DNA from 4 places in the Paenibacillus sp. EC2-1 genome. Region 3 is predicted to be linked to each of the others. Evidence: riboswitches for the same ligand, from Rfam matches in the RefSeq annotation. Region 3 holds a riboswitch; each other region holds the start of a gene.

Region 1 (5,816 bases), 2.5 Mb from region 3:
AATAAATACGATAGTCCTGCACCCGCACCCCATACAACAAGGCCAATAGCAGCACCTACCAAAGGATAGAACTTCACACTTTGGCGAAAAAGTGCTGGTGTATAATCCAGATTAGCTCTTACTGGAAAGCGTGATAGAAATTGAAAAGCGGCCGCAGCCGCTTGACTCCATCTCGTCATAATCTATACTCCCTACTCTTCAGCTCTATAGGTATACCCGCTGTTACCAAGAATACCTGTGCACTACTTCGAGATATAGCCTGATTCATGTAACCCGCTAAATCACGATACAATCGGCCCAAAGGGTATTCTGGTACAATGCCGCTGCCCACTTCATTCGTTACCAGAATTAATTCACCAGGATACTGCTCTGCTTGGTCTATAAGACGAGCAATCTCGGCTTTCACCTTCGCTTGTACATCCTCCTCACGTTCCAATGAGAGTAGAATATTAGACAGCCACAGGGTGAGACAATCCACCAGAACGGTCGGCGCAGAATCTTCTTCACCTTGGCATTCTTCACGCCAATCACTCAGAAGTTTCACAAGCTGAAAAGGCTCTTCTACATTTCGCCAAGCATAGTTCGCTTGACTTCGTTCAAGCTGATGCAGAGCAATACGTTCCCTCATCTCATCATCAAAAGCTTGGGCGGTAGCCACATACACAGCAGACGGGGACTTCGATATACATAGCTTCTCAGCAAAGCTGCTCTTTCCGCTTCTTGCACCGCCTGTCACGAGTGTGATCATGAATCCTTCTCCTTGGTTTCACCTGAGATTCCCGCACTTTCAAAGGTTGCCATCTCACGAACAATCCGGCATGCTGCATCGACAAGATGAAGACATAATACACCGCCGGTCCCTTCCCCGATTCGAAGATCTAATTCAAGTACGGGCCGAAGATTTAACTCTTCCAGAAGACGCCGATGTCCCTGCTCATGGGAAGCATGAGATACAATCATGTAATCTGCCGCTACTGGGCAGATGGCCTTGGCAAGCAATGCTGCTGCACTCGAGATAAATCCATCAATAATTACAGGGCAGCCATGTACTGCTGCGCCAAGAATAACACCAACCAAACCTCCGATTTCAAGACCGCCTACTTTAGACAGTACATCTACCGGATCATTGGGATCAGGGCTATTCACCTCAAGTGCTCTTTCAACTACGGATATCTTATGTTGCAAACGAGAGTCATCAATGCCGGTTCCTCGGCCTACAGCATCCCGAACTGAAATGTCAGAGAGTGCACAGATTACCGCTGAGCTGGCCGTCGTATTTCCAATTCCCATTTCACCTGTAATAAATAATTGTACTCCGCGCTTAACCGCATCTTCTACAACCTTAACACCGACCATAATGGACTGCATTGCTTCATCGTAAGACATTGCAGGACCCTGTGCCATATTCGCGGTACCGTACCGGATTTTATGCGAAAGAAGATCAGAGTGGGACAGCTCACTATTCACCCCAATATCCACACATACTACTTCTGCACCCGCTTGTCTGGCTAGAACGTTAACCGCTGCACCACCCGCGAGAAAGTTATGAATCATTTGAGGTGTAACTTCCTGTGGAAAAGCACTCACACCCTCATCGCAAACACCATGATCGCCTGCCATGATAATAACTTCTCTTCGGTCAAATGAAGGCTTTATGTTCCCCGTTATACCCGCGAGTTGTATCGCCATTGCCTCCAGTTTGCCTAGGCTGCCAGGTGGGACCGTCAGGTTATTAATATGCAGTTTCGCTAATTCCATGGCGGATTGATCCAGCCCGCGAATTTCTCCGATACGTTCCATGACACTTTGTCTCATACATCATTACTCCTTTATTAATTGCGCTTAGATGTAAGCAAGCATCCATTAGATAGTGTCAGCTTACTTCCTTTACTTCTTCATCAGTTCAGGATAAATCGCATTAGCAATTTCCTTAAGACCTTCCGTTACACGTGGTCCTGGACGACTTACTAGGTTATCATCAAGACCATAAATCGCTTCATTCTTCACAGCTGTAATTTGATCCCAACCACTACGTGCTTTAATGATTTGGTCCAAAGTTTCCTTTGTTTCCTCATTCACAACGTTCTTGGAGAACAAGATGACATCCGGATTATCTTTAATGATCTTCTCTTCACTAATTTCATTCCATCCCACCGTATCCGCAGCGACGTTAACACCGCCTGCTAAGGTGATCAGCTCATCCATAAACTCTCCACTACCTACTGTCCAGCCTTGGGAGAACTCGATATATACTTTTTTCTTCTGCTCAGGTGTAAGTGACTTTACAGCTTCCGTTACTTCTTCACGATCCTGCTTGATTTTGTCCACGACTGTCTTAGCTTGTTCTTGATGATCTGTGATCAGACCAAAAGCTTCAATATTAGCAATAACATCATCTACAGTTTTCGGATCTGTCTTGTAAATCGTAATTCCTAGATCACGCAAATGCTGAGCTGCTTCTGCACTCATAGAGATTCCTGTTACTACGAGATCAGGTGAAGCGGCAATAATAGCTTCTTCGTTCGGATTATATAGACCACCCATTTTCGGTTTCGTTGTAGCCGCTTCTGGATAATCATCGAAATCCGATACACCAATAACTTCTTCGTCGAGTCCGATTGCAAACAACGTTTCAGTCTCCGCAGGCGAGATCGATATAATCTTCTTCGGTGCTTCTTTAAATGTAAGGGACTCTCCAGTAGCATCCTTAACGGTTAAAGGGTACTCCGTCTTGAGCGTCGTTCCTTCATCAGCCGGTGGAGTTACTTGTTCTGTTGGTGTAGGGTCCGTTGCTGGTTTCGGCTCCTCATTACTGCCACAAGCCGCGAGCGCTAGTACCATTATGATCGCTAGTGCGCCTGTAGTCCAATTCTTCCATAACTGTTTCATTGTTATTTCTCTCCCCTATCTTCTTTCGAAGTATGTTTGGTGAGATGCATCTTGTAATTTCAATGAACCCTCATTTTACGAAGTCTATGCAACAAAAAAAACCTGATCTTCTCATAATTAAGAAAGAATCAGGGATTACGTCTTAAGGACTTATAGTCAGTTGATGACCATCTGTTCCACAGGCATAGTACCGAGTCATACCACAGTACTTCCACAAGCCAAACGTAATCCTTTCCTCGAAGGACTGTCGTACGCTTATAAGGCAGGTCTCCTGACTCACAGGTAATCGATATTCTCACCTTCCCATTCTACTTAGGCGCAGAACAGTGGTACATCGAGAATATCCCTGTTTCACAGTGGCGGGACCGTGTCGGAATTTCACCAACTTCCCTTTTAACTAGGAACAGAAGCACTTTACTTGGCTCTAATCCTAGACCTTATAAGTTCATATTCATTTAGATACAAGCCTTACCTCTCAACTCATGATTATAGGTTACATATGAGTAGCTTACAACCCTTTGTAACGGATATTGAAGGCTTAACCACGGCTCCCGATCCATGTCTCATCCACATGTTTGAGTTTTAGAATGAGCTGGCTTCCAGGCTCAGCTGTATAATCCCAGAACGATGAACCCGGTATAGTCATCGCTGCAATCTGCCTAATCACGCCTCCATGTGTGACGATAAGTATCCGATTGTTCTCATTATCATTGCCCATATCATGAGCTAGACTATCTAAAAATTCTGCTATTCGTTTCTGAAAATGCTCCCACGATTCACCTCCCGGCGGTGTCACAGACTGAGGATCATCCAACCAATGCCGATACAGGGGTATATGTTTCAACTGATCGTAGGTGAGACCCTCCCACGCTCCGAAATCCATTTCTCGTAACCGCTTATCGAAGACTACCTGTTCGGTTGAAGACGTATACACCTGTTCTAATGTTTCCCGGCATCGCTTTAAGTCACTACAGAATATTTGACGAAATATCATTCCTTCAAGTTCTTCCCTCAATGGTAAAAGCGCAGTCAGCGATTCTTGAAGCAGTCCGATATCGGTGTGACCTAAATAGCGTTTCTCCTTATTCCACTGTGTGGCACCGTGACGAATACATACCAGTTCTAACTCCATAATGCTCCACCTACTAGCCCAAAGATCATTAAACTTAGTAATAAAAATAGTATTGATGCAGTCAACATCAATCGATTGGTTATCAGAATATCATTCTTATTCATTGGACGTGTATACTCGCCCATGTAAGCTCGAAAAGATACGACACCATGATATACATTCTCGCCCCCAAGACGAATTCCTAAAGCTCCAGCTACAGCTGATTCTGGAAATCCACTGTTGGGACTCGGATGAAGACGTGCGTCATGCCTAATCGTTCGGTACGACCGTCTGTAATCAAGGCGGTGCATCCAGCTACTAACAACGAGCAGTAATGCCGTTATTCGTGCTGGAATGAAGTTGGCGATATCATCTAATCGTGCAGAAGCCCAGCCCAAATGGAGATATTTATCATTCTTGTATCCAACCATAGAATCCAGGGTGTTTACTGCACGATAGGCCATAGCAAGCGGAGCTCCTCCGATCAGTGCGTAAAATAGTGGGGATACGATGGCATCTACAATATTTTCCGCGACCGTCTCAACGGTTCCCCGAACGATTTCAGGTTCATCCAAGTGTGCTGTATCCCGTCCAACAATCATACCGAGTGCTTGCCGTGCGGCAGGTAAATCCCCCTGTTTCAGATGGTTAAATACGCCCATTCCTGCATCCCGCAGTCCTTTCGTAGCAATCGTTGTTGCGATCAACACAACCTCGGCTAAAATGGCAAGCCACGGATGAATGAAATACAAGCCCTTAAGTAGCGCCCAAGTAATAAGCAGCGAACCTCCCACAATCATGACTGGGAACAGGATCCCTGCTTTTTTCAGATGGCCTGGTTTAGTGAAGCGACTACGAATCCACTTCTCCAATCGCTTAATTGCATGCCCCATGCCAATCACGGGATGAGGAATCCATCTTGGATCTCCAATGATGAGATCTAACAGGTATGCCGCACAGAGGATGAATACAATGGTCCATTCCATCATGATCGCCTCACTCCCGGAGCCTTGAAGCTTTCCAGTACGGTTCCATACACGGTGCGTCCAATAGCAGCTCCGAGATCTGTAGCTGTTCCGCAGTATCTATGCTCGGCTGGATAAGCATTCGACTGACTAACTCCTAGCACGATTGAATCTGTCGTTGTCCCTGTCGCAATTAGACCATTCTCTGCATCACGTATGCCGAGATCCGAAAGGGCAGCCGTCTTCGCTTCAACAGCCGTAATAATGGCGTTCACCATCGCTGCTTGAGTCATTCTTGCATCAATGACTAACATGATGTTTATCGTTCCAGGCTGATACATCGGGTATGTGGTCCGCGCAGAACCAGCACGTGCACCGTTGGATACTCCAGCTGTCGTACAGCAAAATACGGAAGCATCTTTATCTGTTTCTTCAAGAACAGCTGCATATTCCAAGCGAACGGCTGTCAGTAAGCCTGCCGTTGATTGCAGGGAATAGTCCCATTCATGAAACAGTTGTCTTATATCTTGTTCCGGATTACTACAGTTGTACAATCGATCCACATATATATTAGCGATCCGATCAATCTTCCCCATACCTCCACCGTGTATAGCACTACTAAGACCATCTAGAAGGGTGGGAGCCTGAAGTTGTAAATGACGTTCATGCTTGGTCAAGATTAATCCGGGACAAGCCACAGATCTATATTCCATTTTGTCATTATTCAAAAAAGGTGTTGTCATGATAAAACTCCTATTCTCAACCTACATTCTTGAGTACATGCTCTATTTCGGTTAGAAATATTCGATTAGCTTCCGCATCTTTAACAGCAATTCGAACATGGTTATCTC
Region 2 (5,816 bases), 2.6 Mb from region 3:
GGCCTTGGTCTCCTTCAATTCGGACATTCATTTAGCCCGTGGAATATCATTGCTGGTTGTGTATTAATGATCTCCACACTGGTATCCCATCGCGGGTTGACACACTCATTATACGCTGTTGCTGGATGGACGCTGTTGTTGTATTTCGGGACGGAAGGCTCGGCCTGGGGCGAGAGTATATGGGTTGCAGGAGGTTTATCCTATGCTCTTCACTTAGCAGCTGATATGCTAACGAATCGTGGAATACGGCTGTTGCCTCCACTGAAATTCAGAGTGAAATTTAAACTGATGAGCACCGGAAGTAAATGGGGAAATATGGTGGAGAATGTGTGCATCGTGCTTACACTAGTTCTTCTCTGGTATGTATTCATAGCTTCTAAATAATCGAAATTAATGAGAAAGCCTCGCTCAAAGGGAATGAGTCATTCCCTCTGAGCAAGGCTTTTCTGATGATCCAGTGGTTATTCTTCCAGGAAGATCAAACCGATGAGATCATCCAATTCAAGATTACCGAAGTAATGCTTTATATTAATGGAAGTAAGAAGATTTCTAACTTCACTCTCCTCGTAACGTTTGCCGCGAAGTGCATTCTCGATATCCGCTACATCGCCAACACCGAAGAAGTCACCATAAATTTTGATCTCCTGGATATGCCCATCCTTTATGTTCATTCGGATGTCTATGATACCCACAGGAAATTTCTTTGCATGCTTCACATTGCTCTCTGGCGATAGGCCATAATTCCAATCCCAGTTCTGGTAACGCTCCTTGGAGATTTGGTGAATGATCTCCCAGTCTTTCTCCTCTAGTACATATTGAGGAACCTGATGAGGTTCCATACCGAAGATCGAACGCAGCAGCTCAGCGCGGAACTGTTCAATGGTCATCTCGCTTCCGTCAGCTCCGAGAAGTTCCTTGATATTGGCTACACGACTGCGGACTGATTTTGTACTCTTTGATTTAAACTTCTCTGGATTCGCATTCAGCGAAGCTTGTACATGATCCAGATCGAGATCAAACATCAGTGTTCCGTGGCTGAACATTCGTCCTCGTGTAGAGAATTGTGCATTGCCGGAAATCTTTTTCTCCCCAACTTGAAGGTCATTTCGGCCGCTGAGCTCAGCAGGTACGCCCATTTTTTGCAGGAAGTCGATGACAGGTTGTGTGAATTTCAAGAAATTGTGAAAGGACTGCCCATCGTCCTTGGTAATAAAACTGAAGTTTAGGTTTCCTAGGTCATGATATACGGCACCGCCGCCTGATAAACGTCGTACAACTTGGATGTTGTTATCACGCACATATTCTTGGTTAATCTCTTCAATTGTGTTCTGATGTTTGCCTATAATAATCGATGGTTGATTGATGTAGAAGAGCAGGTAGCTATCGTCCATCGGTAAATGTTTCAATGCGTATTCCTCAATGGCCAGATTTATGGCTGGATCATGTATTCCCTGGTTATCAATAAACAGCATTATGTACGCCTCCGTGTGGTTTCTTGTCTAATGTAATACATTTAAATCTATTGTAAACCAATGTTTGACTCTAGAGCAAAGGTTCTGTGAGCGATGAGTGATAAATGCTATGTTGGAGAACGGTAACGCTTAAAATTCTATGCCAACCGGCATGTTTAACTTCATATGTGAATTTCTAGGTTGTAAGCGGAGTAGATATTTCATATAATCGTCAACAGAGAAGTATGCTTGGCAAAAAAAGAATACTCATTGCATGCGATGTCCTGGAAAGACAGTCCTAAATACAGGGCTGCTTCTGGGTTAAAAGGGAAGCCGGTTAAAATCCGGCACGGTCCCGCCACTGTGAATCAGGGATATCCTCTATAATTGCCACTGGCCTATTAAGGCTCGGGAAGGCGGAGGTTATCATTTCAACCTGTAAGTCAGGAGACCTGCTTCGCATGATGAATCTGACGGTCCTTCGAGGAAAGGATTACGTTTGGCAGAACTATTTTGGACGAGTAGACTTTTATAATAAGCTCATTTTTTAGTTCATAAAGTTCATTATCTCCGAAACGTAGCCCTTGATTCTCTATGAGATCAGGGGTTTTTTATGGTGAATTATTGGGTGCCTGTCAGAGATACGAGTCATTTCGGCGCTTGCATACACGGGATAGGAGAGAAACTGATGAGAAATCGATTGAAACAATTAGTGTTAGTAATCCATCCAGTACGGATAACATCATGAGTAGAAAACTTGCAGTGTACGCAGTGACAGGGCTTATTCTCTTAGCACTTACACTCGTGGTCAGTCTTGGCATTGGTGCGGTTCATTTACCCGTTACAGAGATCGGTGCGATGCTGCTGCATAAACTTCCATGGATTGGTGATTCTATCACACCGAATTGGGAGGTCGCATCGGAGCAGATTATAATGAAAGTACGTCTACCCCGAATTCTGCTCGGCATGCTGGTTGGGTCCTCACTTGCGGTGGCTGGTGCTGCATTTCAAGGTGTTCTAAGAAATCCTCTTGCGGACCCATTCACGCTAGGTGTATCGTCCGGTTCCTCACTCGGAGCTGCGTTTCTAATCTTCTACGGACTGCAGTATGCATTTGCAGGAGCTTGGACGCTGCCCTTGGTTGCTTTTCTGACGGGGATTCTTACGCTATGGATCGTACTGTTACTCGCTAGAGATAATGGAAAAATACCGACGCATGGACTAATTCTATCAGGCGTGATTATGCAGTCGTTCTTAGGTGCGGCTGTTTCATTCTTGACGGTCATGTCAAAGGATACATTAACGGATATTTTGTTCTGGACCATGGGAAGCTTAAGCATGCGAGGGTGGTCGTACATAACGGTGCTATTCCCTTACTTTATTGTATGCTTTATCTTTTTGTGGAGCCGAGCGCGGATGCTGAATTTGCTATCACTAGGCGAAAGACAAGCAGCCCATATGGGGCTTAATGTGGATCGTCTGAAGATGAGTGTTCTTATTGTAGCTACGCTTCTAACCGCTGCCGCAGTGTCGGTGTCTGGTGTAATTGGTTTTGTTGGACTAGTCGTACCGCATATGATTCGGCTCGTTACAGGTTCGGATTATCGAATCATTATTCCACTATCGGCACTCGGCGGGGCAATCTTCATGGTTTGGTCGGATACGGCAGCGAGAACTTTACTAGCACCTACTGAAATTCCGATTGGGGTTGTAACCGCATTTGTGGGAGCTCCATTCTTTGGTTATTTGCTGTACCTTAATAAAAAGCAGCGCAGGGAGGGAGCCCTATGATCAAACTTCAAAATGTAGGCAAGCGATATGAACGCTTGAATGCAGTATCGGAGATCGACTGGAGTGTCCGTGAAGGAGAGTGGTGGGGAATTATCGGTCCAAATGGAAGCGGTAAATCAACACTGCTGCATCTCTTGTCTGGGGTGGAAATGCCTACAACAGGTCAATTGCTGCTACATGACAGAGAAATGGCTAGTTACAGTAGAAAAGAACTGGCGCAAATGGTTGCTGTATTGCAGCAGGAAGGCCTTGCTCCGACAGATTTTACAGTACGTGAAGTCCTGGAGATGGGGCGCTTTCCATTCCAGAACTGGTTAGGACGAGAGAGAGAGGATGCTGGTCCTTTGCTGGATCGGATTATTCATAGACTAGAGCTTGACCGTTTAGAATCGAGAAGATTGGATCAGCTTAGTGGAGGACAACGTCAGCGTGCAGCCCTTGGAAAAGTAATGGCTCAGCAGCCTGCAATTCTGTTGCTGGATGAGCCAACGACATATCTGGATATACGGTACCAGTTGGAGTTTATGAATATGGTAGCAGAGTGGCGTAAAGAGTCGGGCATTACTGTCATTAGTGTGCTGCATGATCTGAATTTAGCTGCACAGTTCTGTGATCAACTTCTGGTACTTCGAGATGGAAAGACTGCTGGGCAAGGGCTGCCGTCTGAAGTATTGACAGAGGATTTCATACGTGAAGTTTTTAGGGTCGATCCTGCTCTTGTTATGCACCCAGAGAATGGTGCTCCACAAGTACTCTTGACAGCTAATCGTGGAAGACCAAACGAATAGATGTATATTATTCCTCATAATAAGAGATTTTAAGACGGCAGATAGCCGTCTTTTTTGTATGCATGTAGCATACCTTTTTATAAAAAAGAGATAACAGATCGGATTTAACGGGTAATGTTTTAAGTGGGTTTGCGTTTGGAAATGAATAGTAGCACTTACTTCACCATTTTGTATTAGAAATCGATCTTTAGATTTTATGCAAAATGCATTTAAACAAGAGGAGGCATCGGGCGTGGAAACAGTCTGGATTGTCATGAATGTCCTTGTTCTTCTTCTGCTTATTGGCATATTGTACTGGATGCAGAAGAAGCACTTTTCGTTTACGAAGCGGGTATTTGCCGGCTTAGGTCTTGGTGTGCTGTTTGGCGCGATCTTACAGTTTATCTTTTCAGCAGATTCTGACGTTATTGCGAAATCATCGCAGTGGTTTAACTTGGTCGGGTACGGGTATGTACGTCTGCTGCAGATGATGGTAATTCCACTCATTATGGTATCGATTATTTCGGCAATTATGAATCTGAAGGGCGGACGAAATCTCGGTAAAATGAGTGGGCTAATCATCGCTACTCTGCTTCTGACCACGGGTATTGCGGCTTCTGTTGGCATAGCGACGACGCTTACCTTTGATTTATCAGCAGAAAATATACAAGCGGGCGCCGCAGAACATGAGCAGGGCTTGTTGCTCGAAGATAAGCTTGGAGACGTTGGAGACCAGACGCTACCCGAGCAAATTCTGGAGTTCATTCCTTCGAATCCGTTCGCGGATATGACAGGAGAACGTAAGTCTTCTACGATAGCGGTTGTTATCTTCTCCGCTTTTATTGGTGTCGCTTTGCTTGGTTTGGATCGAAAACATCCGGAGCAAGCCGAAACGTTTCGAGGTATGATTCGGGCACTGTATGCAGTTGTGATGCGGATGGTTACTTTAATCCTTCGATTGACACCATATGGAATATTGGCACTAATGGCTAAGACGATTGCAGGAACAGATCTACAAGTCATTCTCGATCTCGTTGATTTTGTCCTGGCATCTTATGTCGCGTTAATTGTTATGTTTATAATTCATATGCTTCTCCTCCTTCTGTTCGGATTTAACCCAATGGTGTATATCCGCAAGGTACTGCCAGTACTAACCTTTGCTTTTACATCCCGCTCAAGTGCGGCAGCTATTCCACTGAGTGTACAGACGCAGAACAAGAAGCTGGGGGTACAAGAAGGCATTGCGAATTTATCGGCATCCCTTGGAGCAACGATGGGACAGAACGGTTGCGCGGGTATTTACCCTGCAATGCTGGCGGTGATGATAGCACCTACGGCGGGTGTTGATCCAACGGATTGGATGTTTATACTTACCTTGATTGTAGTCGTTATGATTAGCTCCTTCGGTGTCGCTGGTGTAGGGGGAGGAGCAACCTTTGCCTCCTTGATTGTACTGTCCACTATGAATCTGCCGGTTGCTCTGGCAGGTCTGCTGATCTCCGTTGAGCCACTGATCGATATGGGACGGACCGCACTCAATGTCAACGGATCGATAACTGCCGGTGTGATTACAGGTAAAGTCATGAAAGAAGTGGATCAAGACGTATTTAAGGATCGTAATCAAGATATTGATGTGATGCAGACGTAATATGAATAGAACATAGCCGCACCCAGGAGGGGGCGGCTTCTTTTAATGATTAAATCTTCTTAGATGACTTATGTTAGACTTGAGGTGTCGTTGTTCGTTGTAAGAACAGTGTAATAGATTAATAGGGGTTGAAGACTCATATGCCATTAACCTTTGCGC
Region 3 (5,816 bases):
TGGAGTGGACACACGAAGAACGTGTGAAGTAGGTCAGGTTGTGATAAAATACGTCCATGGGCATAAATCAATACGAAAATGGTGATGACGATGTCAAAAGATAAACAAAACACCCGTATCGTTGTCGGCATGTCGGGAGGAGTCGATTCCTCCGTAACAGCACTGCTGCTTAAGCAGCAAGGATATGAAGTGATCGGGATCTTTATGAAGAACTGGGACGACACCGATGAACTTGGTTACTGCACGGCCGAAGCGGACGCTGAAGATGTCCGTCGTGTATGTGAGCAGCTCGATATTCCCTACTATACCGTCAATTTTGAAAAGGAATACTTTGATAAAGTATTTTCCTATTTTCTTGATGAATATAAGGCCGGAAGAACACCAAATCCAGATGTTATGTGCAACCGGGAAATTAAATTCGGTGAATTCTTAAACAAAGCGCTGGATCTTGGAGCAGATTATGTTGCAACAGGACACTATGCTCGCGTTGTCGAAAAAGATGGAAAACTACAGCTTCTTCGTGGCGTGGACAACAATAAGGATCAGACCTATTTCCTGAACGCTCTGAATCAAGATCAGTTGTCTAAGGCTATGTTTCCCATCGGACATCTTCCTAAGCCAGAAGTTCGCCGTCTAGCTGAAGAAGCAGGTCTTTATACAGCCAAGAAAAAAGACAGCACTGGTGTATGCTTCATCGGTGAACGAAACTTTAAAGAATTCCTCGGCCATTATCTTCCCGCTCAAGGAGGAGAGATGGTTGATGTTGTTACAGGCGAAGTTAAAGGTCGTCACGATGGTTTAATGTATTATACCCTGGGACAACGCCAAGGACTCGGCATCGGTGGATCAGGATCTGGTGAGCCTTGGTTTGTCGCTGACAAGGATTTGGATAAGAATGTGCTCTATGTAGTCCAAGGAGATCATCCTAGCTTGTATTCCACTGGCTTGATCGCCTCCGGCATCAATTGGATTGCAGGTGAGGAAGCTATGCCCAAAGATTCCTTTACCTGCTCCGCAAAATTCCGCTATCGTCAGCCAGATCAACAAGTGACGATAACGCCAAGAGAAGACGGTACTGTTCATGTTGCGTTTGACAAGCCTCAAAAAGCCATTACACCTGGACAAGCCGTTGTGTTCTACCAAGGCGAAGAGTGTCTAGGCGGCGGGACCATAGAATACGCTGAGAAAGTACCGTATTAAGCAAAAATTACGGTTTACCGAAGAACCAAAAAGGCATGTCCCTGTAAGATTCATGTGAACCTGAGGGACATGCCTTTTTTGGTTATCGATCTAAGATAAATTCATTTCGACTACTTGCCCTTTATCTACACTTCGCGAGACATCGACTAATCGCTGATTCCGACTTCCTCGGAAAGGTAGGGACGTATCTTTCTCTCGTTCATTAAACTTGCCGTCAACGATGACATCACACATTAAAGCTAAGTTTTTAAGCTTCGGCTGCTTCATTACAGCTTCAAATGTAAAGCCAGTATAAGCCCATATATCTTTATCCGGACAACATTCCTTAAATTCCGATAAAAAGTCCACACATTCTTCTGCAGAGAAGAAAGGATCACCGCCACATAGTGTAATTCCGTCAAGTAGGGGATTAGCGGCAATCTCCTTCAAAATCCGTGACTTCAACTCTGCAGTAAAAGGCTCACCCGCTTCAAAATCCCAAGATTCTTGATTGAAGCACCCAGGGCATGCATGACGACAGCCACTAATAAATAGAACAGCACGCACGCCCTTGCCTTCATTTATACTTTCCGGAATATAGCCACAGATGTTCATTGGTGCTTAACCCGATCTTCAACCTCAGCTTGCTTAGCTGAATTGAAACGTTCCGTATAGTTGCCCGTTAAGTATCCCGTTACCCTGCGTAGACGGTGGAACAGCACCTTATCCTCCCCCACACCACATTCCGGACATGTGGATCCGATAATCCCCTCATAATCACAGACAGGACAACGGTCCAGTGGGTGATTGACCGAGAAGTAACCGATATCTTGCTTAAGTGCGAACTGTACAATGCTTTTGAAAGCCGCTGTATTTTGCCGGGCATTTCCATCCAGTTCCACATATGATATAGCACCTGCATTACATAGCTTGTGAAATGGTGCTTCCCACTCGATCTTTTGAAAAGCCGCTACAGGATAATATACCGGGATATGGAATGAATTTGTATAATATTCCCGGTCGGTTACACCAGGAATCTTGCCATAAGTGCTTCGGTCCATCTTTGTGAATTTTCCGGATAAGCCCTCTGCCGGGGTAGCGAACAGCGTGATGTTCAGATTGTATTTCTCACTCATTTCATCACAATAAGCACGCATACACTTGATCACATCAAGCCCGAGCTCTCTTACCTTCTCATCTTCTCCGTGATGATGTCCTGTCAAAGCTTTCAAGCTTTCAGCAAGTCCGATAAAGCCGAGTGCAAGTGAACCATGTTTCAAGAGATCCTCCACCTTATCATCGGGAGCCAATTTCTCGCCACCTTCCCACACCCCTTCACGCATCATAAAGTCAGAAGCTTTTGCAGGCTGCTTGGCTTGAATCTTATAGCGGTGAATTAATCCTTCAACAGCAATTCCCATATAGTGCTCTAGGCTGTGAAAAAATCCATCCAGATCCGCTTCCTCACGTTTACCTAAGGCTATGCCATGATCAATTCCTAGACGTACCAAGTTAATCGTATTAAAGGATAGATTCCCTTTTCCACTGAGACGATTCCTACCAAACCGATCAGAGATTGTACGTGTCCGGCAGCCCATCGTTGCAATGATGGTATCCGGGTCCTCCGGACGGTAATATGGCAGATTGAAAGTCGCATCCACATTGACAAAGTTCGGGTATAAACGACGACTGGAGCATTCTATTGCTTTTAAAAACAGATCATAATTGGGGTCCCCTTCTGACTGGTTAATGCCTTGCTTGCACTGGAATATATGTTGTGGAAAAATCGGAGTTTCCCCGCGACCAAGTCCCTTCATCGTCGCTTCAAGGAGCGCATGCGACACCAGCCGTCCTTCCGTAGAAGTGCACATTCCATAATTTAATGAAGTGAAAGGAATCTGGCCACCAGCCCGGCTGCTCATCGTATTCAGATTATGAATGAGAGATTCCGCCGCTTGCTTCGTTTCGTTCACAGTCTCCTCGTAGGCGAATGAATAAGTACGCGGGAATTGTTTTTGCAGTGAAATATTATCCATAATGAGTTCTTCATCCAAGAGATCAGACCCTGAATTCAACTCTCCTTCACCGAGATAGTTCAGCCCTTTCCGAAAATGCTTACGAAAGGACTTCCCTACATACGGCGCCAAATCCCAATCGATCTTATTGCCCGACACTCCGCCAAATTGGCTGTTCTGCTGGGACTGAAATATGATTGCAACAAGAGCCATAGCGGTCATAATACTTTGTGGTGAACGCACTGATCCATTTCCAGTATTAAATCCATTTGCGAGCAATCGATCAAACGGAATAAAGATACAGTTCGTTGTTCCTAAAGCATATTGATCCAGGTCATGGACGTACACATATCCGTTTTTTAACGCTTCGTTTAGCTCGGGTGGTAACATGAACGAACTTGCCATCCACTTAGCATATTCCGAACCGATCCGACTCATTTTCCCACTAAAAGATTCCCCGTTCAGATTCGCATTTTCCCGGAGCAAATCCATGTCCTTCACACCGATAACATCATTACTAATCTTGTACAGCTCTCCACGCTTCATACGTTCCAGATCGCGTGCTTCACGGTATTCCTTATACGTTTTAGCTGTACTTTCGTGTCCGATCTTCTTCAAGTACTGAATAACAAGATCTTGTATGTCTTCAACCGATATTTGATTCATGCTGCTTATCTCGTCTTCAACCATCTTACCAATCCGAGATGAGGCATCCTCTTTAGTTATTCCTTCTGCGGCCTCAAATGCTTTGTCTACCGCTCTCATAATTCGTTTAACATCAAAGTCAACCTGTGTTCCATCTCTTTTAATAACTTTCATGATTATTCTCTCCTCCTACTACTAAAGCACAAATAAAAAGAAGCATGCTGCCGCTTAGGTTTACGGTAGACATGCTTCATCCAAGAATCCGGTATATAAATCAAGACAGACCAAGATACCTATTCCTACCTGATACACCCTCCTATCAACCGTAGGCAATACAGTGTTGTCATAATGGCAGGTATCTGGCTTCAGTACATTTGGAAAGAGATGTTCAGGCTCGTACTATTCTTTCGCGAGTACCTGTTACAGTGGCGGGACCGCTCCGGATTCTCACCGGATTCCCTTTTAAGATCGGAACGTATCCGATCACCATTAATCACTATATGTAGTTGTCATATCAAAAGATATAACAATATATAGGTGATTAACTGTAACAATAATCACAGTGCCTAGTTAACTTCTGTCGGCATAGGCGTTGGCGTAGGCTTTGCATAGCCTGTCTTGTACTTCTCATCAATAGCATTCCGGATTTCAGTTAGGCTTTTTCCTTCACTCTTCATTTTGGCAGATTCAACAGCGATCTCAAGACATACGCCGCAACGAGTACCATGATCATCCCACACAATGCTGCCATCTTCTTTAACCTCATCAATAAAGCAATTCAAGTTGCTATCATGCCCAGCGCTTTCTCCACATCCGCAATAACATGGAATCCATGGGAGCACATCTTTCACCTGAGCAGCGAGCGCATAAATTGTCCGGAGTTCGTCACTTTTTCCATTCAAAAAAGTTGGCAGATCTTTAGCAGATGCCGTCATCTCCTGAATATCTCCATTGGCAAGAGTCGTCTGTCCCCCATGCTCATGAGTAGCTTCTGTCCCTGTTTTGGAATTTGCCTCGCCTTTACTTTCCGTTTTACCAGCACCACATCCACTCAGAAGTAGACCAGCAGATAGCATCAGAATCCCAAACTTTTGTTTACGCAAGTTCTTCATCCTCCCCCAAATGAAATAATAAAACAAATAATTTCGTAGAATACTCTCATGCTTTATGTTGTTATCGCAAGTCCCGCCCATGCTCCTGCAAGTCCAAGAATTAACGATATAGAAACATATAATAGGGCTTCTGTGTAACGTTTGTTTCCTGCCAAGGAGACTGCCTCATACCCAAATGTTGAAAAGGTAGTGAAGGCACCGCAGAACCCTATTCCTAAAATGCTATACATCACTTCAGGAATCCGCTCAGCAGAGCCGGCGAGTATCCCAAGAATGAAAGAACCTACCACGTTTACAAACAGGGTGGCCCATGGAAAAGAACCTCCCGCTCTTTTTCCAATCCAGCTGCCAACGCTATAACGAGCAATTGCCCCAAAAACACCGCCTAACCCGATCCATAAGATCATGTCGTCTCACCTTCTCGTGCTGATCCCATCGTTCGTCCCAACCAAACACCAATCAAAGACATGAGTAGTCCACCGATGACACTAAGCATCACATAGAGCACTGCTACGAGCATATGGCCCTGACTAGACAACCTTACAGTATCCACCGTAAAGGTAGAAAACGTTGTGAAAGCTCCTGTAAATCCCGTGCCTATTAGCAACCGAATCTCAGCAGAAATCCGGGTGGAACGTAAGCCATAGGTTAAGAACCAACCCAGAAACAAACACCCCATCAGATTAATAAGTAGGATAGCAGCCGGAAATCCGCTGGCTGGCAGTGGAACTATTTCACTCAGACCATAACGGCATAATGTCCCGGCAAATCCTCCCGCACCTACGAAAAGTAAGTTTTTGTTCATACGAAAATCCCTTCCAATACGATTACATGAATCCTCTGTTAATCATCCTTACGCAAACGC
Region 4 (5,816 bases), 2.5 Mb from region 3:
GTCAAAGCGATACGCCAGACCCAGATCCAGTAAAAGTAGAGTCGATTGCCGTAACAAGTACAGTTGATGCAATCACTGCAAAAGGCGGCACGCTGCAACTAGGAGCGACAGTTCTACCTGAGGATGCAACGAACAAAACGGTAACGTGGTCCGTGTATGAAGCCGATGGCGTGACAGTAACAGACAAAGCAACGATTGATGCAAATGGATTACTGACAGCTGTTAAGTACGGAGTAGTTAAAGTCGCAGCAGCAGCAGCAGATGGCTCTAATGTAAACGGAAGCAAGGTCATTACAATTAGCGGTCAAAGCACAAGCGGTGGCGGTAATGACGGCGGAGGAAATAACAATGGAGGAAACAACGGCGGTGGAAATAACGGTGGAGGCAACAATGGAGAAGGCGGCAACAGTGGTGGCACAACAGTGCCGACAGTCGGAGATCCAGCATTGTATGAATCCAAAGGAAGCGAGCTGACGGTTGATCCTGCTCACAACAAAGTGAAGGCTAAGCTGGATGCTGCAGCGTTTATGCAGAAGGTTCAAGCATTCGAACAAGCAGGGAAAAATGCAGGCTCTGTACTGAGAATTGCGATTTCCGGTTCTTACGATGGTTACGAGGTTGCGATTCCAGCAGAAGCATTAAGCCGTTTGGCAAGAAGCAAGCCTGATGCTGTCATTGAAGTAACTAGTCCACTAGGAAGCTATGCATGGCCGGTTTCTGAACTGGTAGGAAAAGGTCTTGATGCAAACGGACAAATCATTGTACGGGTTGAACAAGCAGACCTGACAGTACAGAAAGGTTTGGAAGAAAAGCTTACAGACAGAGGTATAAAGGCACGAAGTGCAGCTGTAAGTTTTGAAGCAGAGCTGAAAGAAAAGGAAGCGACAACGGAGCTAACACCAACAGGCTATGTAGAGCGCAAGCTGATCGTAAATGGTGTATTGAGCAATCCGAATGAAGTAACGGTAATGACATACGATCCGGCAACGGGAGAGCTTCGATTTGTTCCAGCCGTATTTACGGTAAAGGACGGCAAAACGGTGGCGACGATCCAACATAACAAAAATGGTTTGTATGTGATCGTGGAAGGTAAGAAAACGTTCGCAGATCTACAGGGTCACTGGGCACAACAGGCAGTAGAAGCTCTGGCTTCCAAGCTGATCGTGAAAGGGAAAACAGAGGGAACATTTGATCCAATTGGTCGAGTGACGCGTGCAGAATTTGCGTCCTTGCTCGTGAGAAGTTTTGGTTTGTCGAACAAAGAAGTAGATCAAACATTTTCTGATGTAGCAGCAAGCAAGTGGTATGCAGCAGATGTGAGTACAGCCGTAAAATATGGGTTCGTACAAGGAGTAGGCAACGACAGATTTGCTCCTGAGGCACTCATTACGAGAGAGCAAATGGTCGTGATGATGATGAATGCGATTCAGTTCGTACAAGGAACAGCAGGGGCTGGAGCCAGCCAGCCAACCTTTGCAGATCAGGATCAAATCTCATCCTATGCTCAAGAAGCCATTGCAGCAGCGGTGGATAAGGGACTAATTAAGGGCAAGGCAGCAACAACCTTTGCGCCAAAGGATATGACGACTCGTGCTGAAGCTGTAGTCGTTCTGCAAAATGCATTGCAATATTTGAGCTTTATTAATAAGTAGGTTTCAACAATACGCCTGATCTACATCTAGAATCAGGCGTATTTGCATTGCGAAAAATGTATTCATTATATATAAGGTGGATTATATCTTTAGCGTTGATACGGCGTCCTATTAAACAAATATTCCGATATTTCAATATTTGAAATCTTTTCCTTGGTAAAAAGTGATATATTTATTAGAATGAATAATATAACAATCAAATATGGAACACGCGAAACAGGTGCCAATTGTGAATGGAATCATCCATCTCATAAATTGGTTAAAAGGGAAGTGGGTGAGAATCCCACGCGGTCCCGCCGCTGTATAAGAGGAGTCCTTGCAACGATGCCACTGGGGAACTGGGAAGGCTGCTAGGATGTTGATACTTGAGCCAGAATACCTGCCTGTTTTGTCACACCACAACTCTACGATGGATAGGAAGGTGTTTATTAGTGCTGGCTAAATATAGCTGCGTAATCTATTAGACCTCTTAACGATTCAAGTTGAGAGGTCTTTTTGTGTGCTGTTAAACGAAAGATGAATTGGAAGGATGATGGATTGAGATGAGAAAAAATAAATTAATCGCATGGCTGCTGATCATAAGCATTGTAATGACGATGTTCACGAACGGGATGACGGTATCCTACGCGGATGAGGCTGACACTTCCGTTGCTCCAATAGAAGAGCTTACTACTGTTAACAATGAGCAGATTGAAGAGGTAGATACAGAACCCAAGGAAGATAAAGAACCTCCGACGATTAAGGTAGAAGGAATACAAGATAACCAGACGGTATCATCTAGTGAAATAAGCTTCAAAATTACAGTAACAGATAACGTGTACACGGACATTATTCCAGAAGTCGCAGTGAATGAAGACGTGTTACCAGCGGTTCAGGATCAATATAAGGCTACTCTTCTTGATGGGGAGAATAGCATAACCATAACGGCTATCGATGGCGCAGGGAATGAGACAACGACAAGCTTTACGATTATCAAGAAGATTGACACTGTAACACTCGCAAAAGAACATCTGGATAAAAGTCTTGCTTATACTCTTGATAGAGTAAAAGCTCCGACTCTGGGGACAGGCAACGGTGAGTGGGTTATCATCTCTTTAGCGCGGGCTAATTATCCGGTGCCTAGCGATTATTATAAGATCTATTACGACAATGTCGTTCGAGAATATGAAGCATTAATGTCTAAGAATAATGTATTTAGTACTGAACATTCCAGATTAATTCTGGGGCTTTCTTCAATCGGAAAAGATATAACAAATGTGAACGGGCATGATGTACGAAATCCTCTTGCTGACTACACCTATGTTGCTAATCAAGGCATTAATGGACCCGTTTATGCTCTCCTGGCACTTGACAGCAATCGTTATGAGATTCCAGATATCACCAAAGAGAGTGTGCAATCCACAAGAGAATCTTTTATAAACCTCATCTTGGGTAAAGAGCTTCCTAATGGTGGATGGGCATTCTTTGGGAGCACGATAGATCCGGATATCACGGCAATGACGATGCAAGGACTGACCCCTTATTATCATGAACGTGAGGATGTAAAAGCAGCAGTAGATCGGGCTATTGAGGCGTTATCTAAGGCCCAAATGAAAGATGGAGGTTATGGTTACGGATCATCGCCAAATAGCCAGAGTATTGCTCAGGTTATTATTGCCTTAACCGGTTTGAGGATAGACCCACACACAGATGATCGATTTATTAAGAATGGAAATTCAGCATTAGATGCCTTGCTAACATTTGCTGTACCTGATGGTGGCTTTATGAACACGAAGTTAGGTGCTGTCAACAGCATGGCTACGGATCAGGGGACACTTGCCCTAGTAGCTTACGACAGATTTAAGAATGGTAAGAATCGTCTCTATGACATGACTGATGTTCAATCTGAACAACCAGAACTTCCAGAACAACCCGAGTCTCCTAAAGATATAGTAGTGACATTGCCATCGGGTGATAAACCGGATGTTGTTATACCGAAAGATGAGCTTGATTATATCGTTCCTATAAAGCCAGAAGATAGTAATAAAGAAATTACGATAACGATTCCGGCGGATAAAAACTCAAAGGTAAGTGCTAAACTTCCCTCGAATAGCAGCCTTCCAAAAATAGAGGCTACAAAGGGTAATGTATCCGTCTTGATCCCTGCAGGTACTGCGGTCACAACGGGCGACGCTTCAGCATTGGAGTTATTAACTTCAATCCATAAGACGGATTCTTCTTTAAAAGATCAGATCAAACCAATTATTCCAGAGGAACATAAGCTGGATGAGATTGTTCAGGCATTCACAATGGGTGGTAAGGGTAAGATCGAATTCAGCTCCTTCATTACCTTAACCTTCAAGGGAATGAGCGGGAAAGAGGCTGCCTATATCCAAGACGGATCAGCCCACGCAATTTCGAAGTACTCAGGCGATGAGCAAGGGTTGAGCAGTGGGAAGAAAGAATATGCCTATGATAGCGGAAAAGACTTAATCGTCAAAACGAAACATTTTACAGACTTTGTCGCTTACACAACAAGTGTAATTGAAACGCCAGGTAACGGAGGTGGTACAACACCGAAGCCAACACAATATGTGACCCTGTCTGTAGATAAACATTCGATTAACAAAGGGAACGTTATCTCAGCCGTAACCGTGGAGATTCAGTCTGGTGACACGGCTTGGAGTGTGTTGAAGAGAGAACTGGACAAGCGGAATATAAGTTATTCCTATGACTGGCCCGAGCAATATGGAAGTGTATATGTAAAGTCCATTGCTGGTGATGGAGAATTTGATCACGGAAGCGGTAGTGGCTGGATGTACAGTGTTAACGGTTCATTTCCTAGCTATGGTGCGAGCAGTTACACCTTAAGTGATGGCGATCGTCTTCAGTGGCGCTACACGAAGAACTTAGGAGCAGATTTAGGAGAAGACCCTGGTAAGTGGGAAGGTACCCCAGGAGGATCGACATCGGTTGCTCCAGGTATCGTGGTTGATTCGAATGATAAGACTCCGGTTATCCAAGTTCCGAAGGATATTTCAGCGGACTATACCATAAACATCACACAAGCGCTAAACCAAAAAGATCAGATTACCATTAACATTCCGGACGTTAAACATCGAGTATTCCTGAATTTGGACGAAGTGAAGAATGCAATGCCTACCATTAAGGTGGTTAAGGGAAAAATTTCAGCCATCATTGAGAAGGGCACCCTTTTCAAGTCAGGGGATCGCAAACTCGAGCTCTTTACAGCAATCAATAGTCAAGATACACAATTACGAGAGTTGATTAAAGGCAGTATCAAAGGAAATGATCAGCTTGATCAGATTCACCATGCTTTTGTTATGGGCAATAAGTCAAACCAAGCTTTGTTCGATAAGCCGCTGACATTCATCGTTCAAGGTGGCAAAGGACAGCTTCCAGGCTTTGTTGAGAATAACAAATTCTCAGCAATTGAGATTTATGACACGGAGGAGCAAGGAAAGCAGGCTGTAAATAGCACCGAGAAGAAAGCCTATGCCTTTGTTAAGAATAACGACCTGTATATAAGAGCTAATCATCTGACGACCTTCGTTACCTATACGACTTCGAAGTCAGCAGTAGTTAAGCCTGTGGATTTGAAAGATGTCTATAGCGATGCCAGTACCATTTCGTCATGGGCATACAGTGCGGTAGGCGAGGCAACAGAGCACGGATTTATTCAAGGTAATCAAGGTAAGTTTAAGCCGAAATCTGCAATCACGAGAGCGGAGTTCACCAAGATATTGGTGTCTGTTCTGGGGTTAGATCTAAACACAAGCAAAGGCATTACCTTTAAAGATGTCTCTCTGAATGATTGGTTCTACCCTTATGTGAATGCGGCTTATAAAGAAGGATTAGTAGTTGGTTCTAATAGTAACTTTAATCCGACCGATATCATTACGCGGGAGCAGATGGCAGCAACGGTTGTAAGAGCGCTCGATGCCACGCCTACGAAGCCGTCCGCAATTATTAAAGATATCAATTCCGTATCGAAGTGGGCTAGAACGGATGTTGAAACGATTGTTGCTCTAGAGTTGATGCTTGGAAGTAATAATCAATTCAAACCAAAAGATTCCGTAACAAAAGAGATGGCAGCGGTTGTTGCCTTGAAGGCATACAAATATAGAGACAACAGTAAAGAAGAAGATACGAATACTAGCGACG

What was found. Region 3 has a riboswitch for cobalamin ahead of ACK8P5_RS06865 (anaerobic ribonucleoside triphosphate reductase). Riboswitches for the same ligand answer to the same signal wherever they lie in the genome.
Region 1: linked by a shared signal. The riboswitch ahead of ACK8P5_RS20760 (ABC transporter substrate-binding protein) and the one ahead of ACK8P5_RS06865 (anaerobic ribonucleoside triphosphate reductase) in region 3 are both predicted to bind cobalamin.
Region 2: linked by a shared signal. The riboswitch ahead of ACK8P5_RS20215 (FecCD family ABC transporter permease) and the one ahead of ACK8P5_RS06865 (anaerobic ribonucleoside triphosphate reductase) in region 3 are both predicted to bind cobalamin.
Region 4: linked by a shared signal. The riboswitch ahead of ACK8P5_RS18495 (S-layer homology domain-containing protein) and the one ahead of ACK8P5_RS06865 (anaerobic ribonucleoside triphosphate reductase) in region 3 are both predicted to bind cobalamin.

Annotation. Positions count from the first base shown of each region.
Region 1 covers NZ_CP186006.1:4,442,022-4,447,837, forward strand. Annotated here, with positions in the region: gene cobS (adenosylcobinamide-GDP ribazoletransferase) at 1-179, opposite strand, end outside; gene cobU (bifunctional adenosylcobinamide kinase/adenosylcobinamide-phosphate guanylyltransferase) at 176-748, opposite strand; gene cobT (nicotinate-nucleotide--dimethylbenzimidazole phosphoribosyltransferase) at 745-1,815, opposite strand; gene ACK8P5_RS20760 (ABC transporter substrate-binding protein) at 1,888-2,889, opposite strand; cobalamin riboswitch at 3,134-3,344, opposite strand; gene ACK8P5_RS20765 (histidine phosphatase family protein) at 3,428-4,021, opposite strand; gene cbiB (adenosylcobinamide-phosphate synthase CbiB) at 4,012-4,989, opposite strand; gene ACK8P5_RS20775 (adenosylcobinamide amidohydrolase) at 4,986-5,708, opposite strand; gene cobD (threonine-phosphate decarboxylase CobD) at 5,725-5,816, opposite strand, start outside.
Region 2 covers NZ_CP186006.1:4,335,199-4,341,014, reverse strand. Annotated here, with positions in the region: gene ACK8P5_RS20225 (metal-dependent hydrolase) at 1-384, shown strand, start outside; gene ACK8P5_RS20220 (lipoate--protein ligase) at 462-1,472, opposite strand; cobalamin riboswitch at 1,714-1,925, shown strand; gene ACK8P5_RS20215 (FecCD family ABC transporter permease) at 2,196-3,242, shown strand; gene ACK8P5_RS20210 (ABC transporter ATP-binding protein) at 3,239-4,030, shown strand; gene ACK8P5_RS20205 (L-cystine transporter) at 4,263-5,657, shown strand; gene ACK8P5_RS20200 (DUF4184 family protein) at 5,798-5,816, shown strand, end outside.
Region 3 covers NZ_CP186006.1:1,462,391-1,468,206, reverse strand. Annotated here, with positions in the region: gene mnmA (tRNA 2-thiouridine(34) synthase MnmA) at 91-1,200, shown strand; gene nrdG (anaerobic ribonucleoside-triphosphate reductase activating protein) at 1,291-1,794, opposite strand; gene ACK8P5_RS06865 (anaerobic ribonucleoside triphosphate reductase) at 1,791-4,013, opposite strand; cobalamin riboswitch at 4,173-4,346, opposite strand; gene ACK8P5_RS06860 (PCYCGC motif-containing (lipo)protein) at 4,406-4,951, opposite strand; gene crcB (fluoride efflux transporter CrcB) at 5,005-5,358, opposite strand; gene crcB (fluoride efflux transporter CrcB) at 5,355-5,756, opposite strand; gene ACK8P5_RS06845 (replication-associated recombination protein A) at 5,795-5,816, opposite strand, start outside.
Region 4 covers NZ_CP186006.1:3,926,848-3,932,663, reverse strand. Annotated here, with positions in the region: gene ACK8P5_RS18500 (S-layer homology domain-containing protein) at 1-1,652, shown strand, start outside; cobalamin riboswitch at 1,854-2,053, shown strand; gene ACK8P5_RS18495 (S-layer homology domain-containing protein) at 2,195-5,816, shown strand, end outside.